DNA from 2 places in the Pseudoalteromonas sp. SS15 genome. Region 1 is predicted to be linked to the other one. Evidence: riboswitches for the same ligand, from Rfam matches in the RefSeq annotation. Region 1 holds a riboswitch; the other holds the start of a gene.
What was found. A riboswitch is a leader RNA that binds a small molecule or an ion and turns the genes downstream of it on or off. The one in region 1 is predicted to bind cobalamin.

Region 1 (3,418 bases):
GTTGCACTGTCAACATTGTAAGGAATATATTTGCCTGTATCTGCGTCATATTGATTAGAGATTAAGTTATCAATCTGATTACTAAAAATCGCAAATTCATAACGAACAGAGTCAGTTGTTACACTCAAACCAAGCTCATTGTTAGTTGCTTCTTCTGGTTTAATATTTAGGTTTGGTAGATACCAAGGGCTGCCTTTCACAAAAGCATTAGTTAAAGAAGGCGCTCTAAATGCTGTTCCGTGGTTGAAGTGCATGCTCACATACTTATTCGCTTTGATACCAAAAGCACTACTATAGGTGTTTGCTCGACCATGAAAATCGTAGTCGTCAGAACGCGTAACTAAGCTTGCTAAAAACTTGCCGTCATCATAAAAGCCACCGACAAAAACAGCTTGATTATCACGAGACGTTTCAGAGAATGAAGCACTAGAACCACTTAAATCTTCATCTAACAGATTCGCACCAGCTGTTAATTGCACCTCATCATTAAGAGTATATAGAGTTCGGTACTCTAATTCTGTTCGTTCTGTACTGTAGACATCTTCAGCATCAGTGCCCGTTTGTGTGTTTTCTTCTTGCGAAAGACTAATTGCAGCAGTGTGAGTAAATTGTGCTGTTTTCTTTTCCCAGCCTAACTTACTCGTAAAGTTTTCGAAGTTATACGCATCGTTGCCCCAAGCATTATCATAATCTGCTTGACCGCTGCTGAACTGGCCAATGACGTTAAATACACCAAACTGATCAGCATCGTAGTTTAAATTAACGCCTAAGTTGCGATTTAGGTAGCCATCCTGATCATGATCTTTTCCGATTATCGCTTCTGGATCTTTGGCAATTACGTCATAACCATCAGTGCGCTCAAAACCAAAGTTAACGCTCACATCTAAGTTATCACGACTAAATTTAGTCGTACCTTGTAGATTAAAATAGTTATGCGCACCCGTTGTCACGTTTACTTGATGCTGTTGAGCTTCACGCGTAATAATGTTGATCACACCAGCAATGGCATCAGAGCCATAAATTGCAGCGCGAGCGCCTTTAACTACCTCAATACGCTCAATACTATTTACAGGAATGTTAGTAAAAGACACATCGCCAGAGTTCGCATCGCTGATACGCACACCATCTACTAATACAAGTGTATGTTTGGTGGCTGCACCACGTACAAACACACTCACTTTTTGCCCGTAGCCACCATTACGAACAATATCGACACCTGATAATGTATTTAATAGAGACGGAAGATCTCTGACATTTGATTGCTCAATTTGAGCTCTATCAATAACACTCACTGTCGCAAGTGCGCTATCAATAGATTGAGAGAATTTATTCGCGGTAACCGTGATACGTTCGATAGGTTGAGCCTGCTCAGCAGACACAGAAAAAGACAGTGCAGCAGCAACGGCAGCACCAAGCAAAGATTTTTTAAGCATAATAATTCCAAACTTGCGCCCACCGCACAAGTAACAACAAGTAAATTAGCTCAAGGCCGGTCTCCGGACTTTGCATTTATCAGAGCAGATATCTGCATCACCGTTGCGGGGGCAGTGTTGGACTACATACTTTCCTGAGTATATTCACCAACTTCCCGATTATCTCGATTTAATTCAAAGGTATTTTGGTGTTACCCACCACAAATCGAGCACCTTGAAAAGAGACGCTATTGTGCACAAATATTATAAAAAAGGCAATGGACGTCTAGAAATCTAAAGGGCATGAGCGCCCTTTAATTTTGAATTATTGAATTAATCGCGGAAGTTTTTAAACTGGAAAGGCTGACCAAGTTCACCAGTACGGATCAACTGCATTACTTCTTGTAAATCGTCGCGTTTTTTACCTGTTACGCGCACTTCTTCACCTTGAATAGAAGCTTGCACTTTGATTTTTGAGTCTTTGATAAGTTTAACGATTTTCTTCGCCATGTCTTTATCAATCCCCTGCTTTAGGGCAACTTTACGTGACACATACTTACCAGAGCGCTCAATATCTTTAAGCTCAAGGCTTGAAACATCTAAGCCACGCTTTGACGCTTTCGCTGCAATGATATCGAACAACTGCATCACTTGCTGCTCAGCTTCAGCTTTCAGGTTGATCGTTTCGTTTACTAACTCAATTGATGCATCAACACCACGGAAGTCATAACGGGTTTCAAGTTCACGGTTCGCATTATCTACCGCGTTCTTCGCTTCTGTCATTTCAATTTCAGACACAATGTCAAATGATGGCATTATCTATCTCCTAATCATATTATGGCCTGATTATAACAAGCAAAAACCGACTCGGTGAATAAATTTATCTCGCCTGATAACATCTATTTACAGAGCACTTTCGTATATTCACCCACCATCCATTTTTCGGTGATATACTGGCTCTACTTTGCCTACATAGAGATATAGGAAGTTTTGTGACTCGGCGTATTTACCAAATTTTATTACTACTCACTTTAAGTATTTGTACTGTTTTATTTGCTAAAGAGATCCAGCATTCAGGCATTCGATTTGAGCATGCTGATAAAATTGCACATTTTGGTATTTTTTTTGTGCTTGCCTTTATTATGCATCACGCCATTCGCATTCCTATCTGGCTTCAGCTTTGTTTACTAACCGCTTACGGAATTGGCATTGAATACATGCAAGATACCCTGCCTCATAGGCAAGCTTCTGTTGGTGATTTTGTTGCTGATGTAGCAGGTGCTGCCAGCTACTATTTAAGTTATTTCGCATGGCGAGAATGGCGAGTTCGTAAGCATGGCTAATATTCATGTTTTAGGTGCTGGTGCTGTTGGCTTAAGTTTCGCGTTTCATTTAAGTCAGTATCATGAAATTACACTACTGACTCGAAATAAACAAAACGACACTTTTTATTATCAAGAAGACGAAACCGTCACTCCAATCACTGCCAACATAGTTGATATCACAAGTTTAACCTCACAAGATCCCATCTCAATTTGCTTTATCTGCGTTAAAGCGTACCAACTCGTTGATGCGTTCAATGTCATTCAGCCTCTTCTAACGCCAGAAGCAAAGGTAATTATCAGTCACAATGGTATTACCGATTTGGCAGAGATCACGTCGCAACTCAGTAAGGCTCAAAGCCTATACTTTATGAGTACCTCACGCGGAGCACTTAAAGCGTCGAGCAAAACAGTGGTTCAAACAGGTATTGGTGCTACCTATTTAGGTGCTTGTAATACCGAAGCTGAAAATAACATTGATACTTTTTATGAAGCAGTATTTGCTGAAAGTATTTCCGCCAGCGCCATTCATAACGACATCACATTGCTGCGCTGGCAAAAGCTGATGGTAAATATTGCCATTAATCCACTCACCGCTTTGCATCAAGTTCAAAATGGGCAATTACTCAAACCGAATTACGCCACACAAGTGATGAACTTATTAAATGAAGCCTGTTTTATTGC
Region 2 (3,418 bases), on a different contig from region 1:
ACATGCCTAAACGTAACTTAGCCACCTGAATACCTAAGGTCGCAGCGCTTTCGTCACCCAGTAATAATGCGTTTAAACCTCGCCTAAACAACAGCATACAAGCCATACACAGTAATACAATTGAACAGGGCAACCACAACCATTGCCAATCAGCACGACTAAAGCTACCTAAGTTCCAAAACATAATGGCACTCACTGCTTGTGGATCACTCCAATACAACAGCAAACTGGTAAATGCACTAAATAAGAAAGACAAGGCGACACCGGCGAGTAACATCGCTTCTACCTGCCTCGCCCTTTGTCCATAGGCAATCAGCAACAATAAGGTCATTGCCAACGCACTGCCTAAAAACGCCGCCCCTGACATCGCCCAGCCAGCTGTGATGCCAGTAAATGTAATGAGTAACACGACGCCAAATGACGCGCCTGATGAAATACCAAATAGATAGGGATCTGCCAAAGGATTACGGGTCACTGTTTGCAAAATAATGCCCGCCAACGCCAAACCACTGCCAGCAACAAATGCCAAAATCACTCTGGGAATACGCAGTTCCATAACAATTTTTTGCTCAAAGGCATTAGCATCATAAGCAAATAAAGTTTGCCAAACAGCACTCGCATTAATATCAATCGCGCCATGCTTAATAGCAACTAAAGCACTAAAAAAGCAGCTTAAAAGCAAAATTAACAGCGACATAAGCGGCTTCATAGTTGATACCCAAAGTGGTAGCGGATATGAGGAATATGGGTTTTGTCTCTATACGGGCAAGGTACTTGCGAGACCTCAGCACAGACATCAAATACATCACTGAGCAGTTGCGCATCTAGCACATCGCTTGGCGCTCCACTTTTATATAACTCACCCTGTTGTAGCACCAGCAGGCTATCACTCATAGCTGCCGCAAGATTTAAATCATGGAAAGAAGCGATCACTGTGATCCCCATTGCTTTGGCAAGCTCCATAATTTGTATTTGGTATTTCACATCCAAGTGACTGGTTGGTTCATCCATGATCAATAGCCTAGGTTTTTGTGCCATGGCTTTAGCGATCAATGCCCTTTGTTTTTCACCACCAGAAAGGTGAGCAAATGCCTCGTTGATTTTGTGTGCCAGACCAACCTGTTCAATAGACTTTGCGATTAGTTCATGATCGGCTTTATTTAATGGTGAAAATAAACTTTTATGAGGTGTTACACCCATTGCAACCACATCATAAAGCGATAGATTAAAATGCTCAGGCATTTCTTGCAGAACCACTGCAACTTGCTGGGCATATTCGTTATGCGAGAAGCTTGAAATCGCTTTGTTAAAAAGGGTTATTTGTCCGTTTGAAGGGATAAAAAAACGGTAAAGGCAACGAAGCAGCGATGATTTACCAGCCCCATTAGGACCCAATAAACCAATAAACTGCCCTTCAGTTACATCGAAAGAGATGTTTTGTAATATTTGATGGTTATCTAGCACCAAATCTAAGTTTGAAACTTGCAGAGCAAATTCAGAGTGCTGACAAGCTGATTGCATTCGTACCCTTACTAACTGTTGGGCAGACACAAACGCACAGTCCTAACCGAATTACGGCTAAAATTGTGTGCTCTTGAGTACGCCCGCTCAAGAGGATTTTTCTGACCTTGGTATCTGACTTTGTGCATTTTAATGCACTTCACAGTTGCGGGGACAGTTAAGCAGTTTCAGCTTATTCCCAAGATTAATCAGAAAAACCGTATTATGAAGTCTAGATGGCTAAAACACAACTTTAGGCCACGGCTTATGTGCTTCATCAAAGTAAACTTCTATCTTCACCAATGTAGCATAGCCAACTTCTAAACTATTAATAGAGGACAGAGAATCTAAAGGTAAGTTAAGGACTTCAGCTAAAATTTGTTTGATCACACCGGCATGAGTCACCACTAGGTTGTGTGTTGTATGCCGGGTTGATAGTTCTGTCTCCCACCATTGTCTGACACGATACCTAAACGCGTAAAGGGACTCTCCATTTGGCGGCGTATGTTGCCAAGGTGCCTGCCAAAATTCACCTATACTTGGATTCTTTGTGTTCTCCCAAAGCCACTCATAAGTTCGACCATCCCAATACCCAAAATCCATTTCTTGAAGCTGCTTTGCTATTACTAGTGGTAAGCTTGCTTGCCTAGATTGCTTTTTCGCAAAACTCAGACAACGCTGCATTGGGGAAGAAATACAGGTATCAAATTGAACTGTTTTTGGTAAAGCAGATTCCATTGCTGCTAACCCTAGCTCAGACACTGCAACGTCAGTTTGAGAACCAGTTAGAATGCCAGTAGTAACTGGTTTCCCGTGCCTTAGGAAATACCAAGTTTTAGTCATTTTAGCCTCAGATCAAAAATGCGAGCTTTTGCTCGCATTTAATTCTAGAAAACTTGCTTAGTTTAACTTAAAGAATCTGATTCTCTTTCCAAGCTTGTTCTTTTGCCATACGCTTTTTACGTCGGTCACAGGGATCATCGCAATCACATGACTTTTCAATACCAACCGCGCCTAAACCGCCACAGCTGCTTGCCATAGATTTCTTTTGCACGATTACACCGACAGCCATGGCTGCAACAATTAAAATAAGTAACCCAAAAGTTAGGAAAAATAGTGACATGCACAGGCCCCTTAAAAACAGTTTAACGGCTCAGTATATCTGAACCAAATGACGGCATTTAAACAGCCGTCATTATAACGCGCTTAGTGTACTATTTCGACTAATTAATCAAAATTGCCTTATTTACAAATAAGGCGCAAAAGCCGGGCTTGAATAGGTCACTAACCCTTCATTACTTTTACTAATTAAATATACAGCTAAATTGTGCTCTTCTGCGTAAGCTTTTGCTCGTTCTGTGCCCATGACAGTCAGTGCTGTGGCCAAGCCATCAGCAGTCATTGCAGAAGGATGTAAAACCGTCACTGATACTAAATCGTGCTTAACTGGTTTACCTGTCGCAGGATCAATCAAGTGCGTATAAGTCTCGCCATCCATTTCATAGAAAATACGGTAATCGCCTGAAGTTGCCATGCCCATATTACCTAGCTCAGCAAGTAACCGATGAACTTCACGTTTACCAATCGGTGCATCAGGTTGTTCAATAGCTATACGCCATGGTTGATCTAGTGCTTTTCGTCCAGCAATTCTGAGTTCTCCACCAATTTCAACCATATAATTGGTCATCCCTTTACTCTCGAGTAATTCTGCAACTTTATCGATACCATAACCTTTTGCAGTTGCAGAAAATGACAATTCTAACCCTTCGATGGTTTTAGCTAGCCCTTCATCAGTTAAAATTAGTTTATCAACGCCTATGGTTTGTTTTACTTCATTAATTTGTTCTGAAGTTGGTGTCTTTGTAGGTCTTTTATCAATACCAAAGCCCCAAAGATCAATAAGAGGTCCCATAGTAAC

Region 2: linked by a shared signal. The riboswitch ahead of AAEU28_RS06165 (ABC transporter ATP-binding protein) and the one ahead of AAEU28_RS18460 (TonB-dependent receptor domain-containing protein) in region 1 are both predicted to bind cobalamin.

The regions. Positions count from the first base shown of each region.
Region 1 is NZ_JBMMUD010000010.1:137,362-140,779, reverse strand. It holds gene AAEU28_RS18460 (TonB-dependent receptor domain-containing protein) at 1-1,433, opposite strand, end outside; cobalamin riboswitch at 1,471-1,665, opposite strand; gene AAEU28_RS18455 (YajQ family cyclic di-GMP-binding protein) at 1,746-2,228, opposite strand; gene AAEU28_RS18450 (VanZ family protein) at 2,405-2,755, shown strand; gene AAEU28_RS18445 (ketopantoate reductase family protein) at 2,748-3,418, shown strand, end outside.
Region 2 is NZ_JBMMUD010000002.1:413,476-416,893, forward strand. It holds gene AAEU28_RS06160 (FecCD family ABC transporter permease) at 1-697, opposite strand, end outside; gene AAEU28_RS06165 (ABC transporter ATP-binding protein) at 706-1,521, opposite strand; cobalamin riboswitch at 1,608-1,729, opposite strand; gene AAEU28_RS06170 (histidine phosphatase family protein) at 1,741-2,343, opposite strand; gene nqrM ((Na+)-NQR maturation NqrM) at 2,411-2,623, opposite strand; gene AAEU28_RS06180 (FAD:protein FMN transferase) at 2,747-3,418, opposite strand, start outside.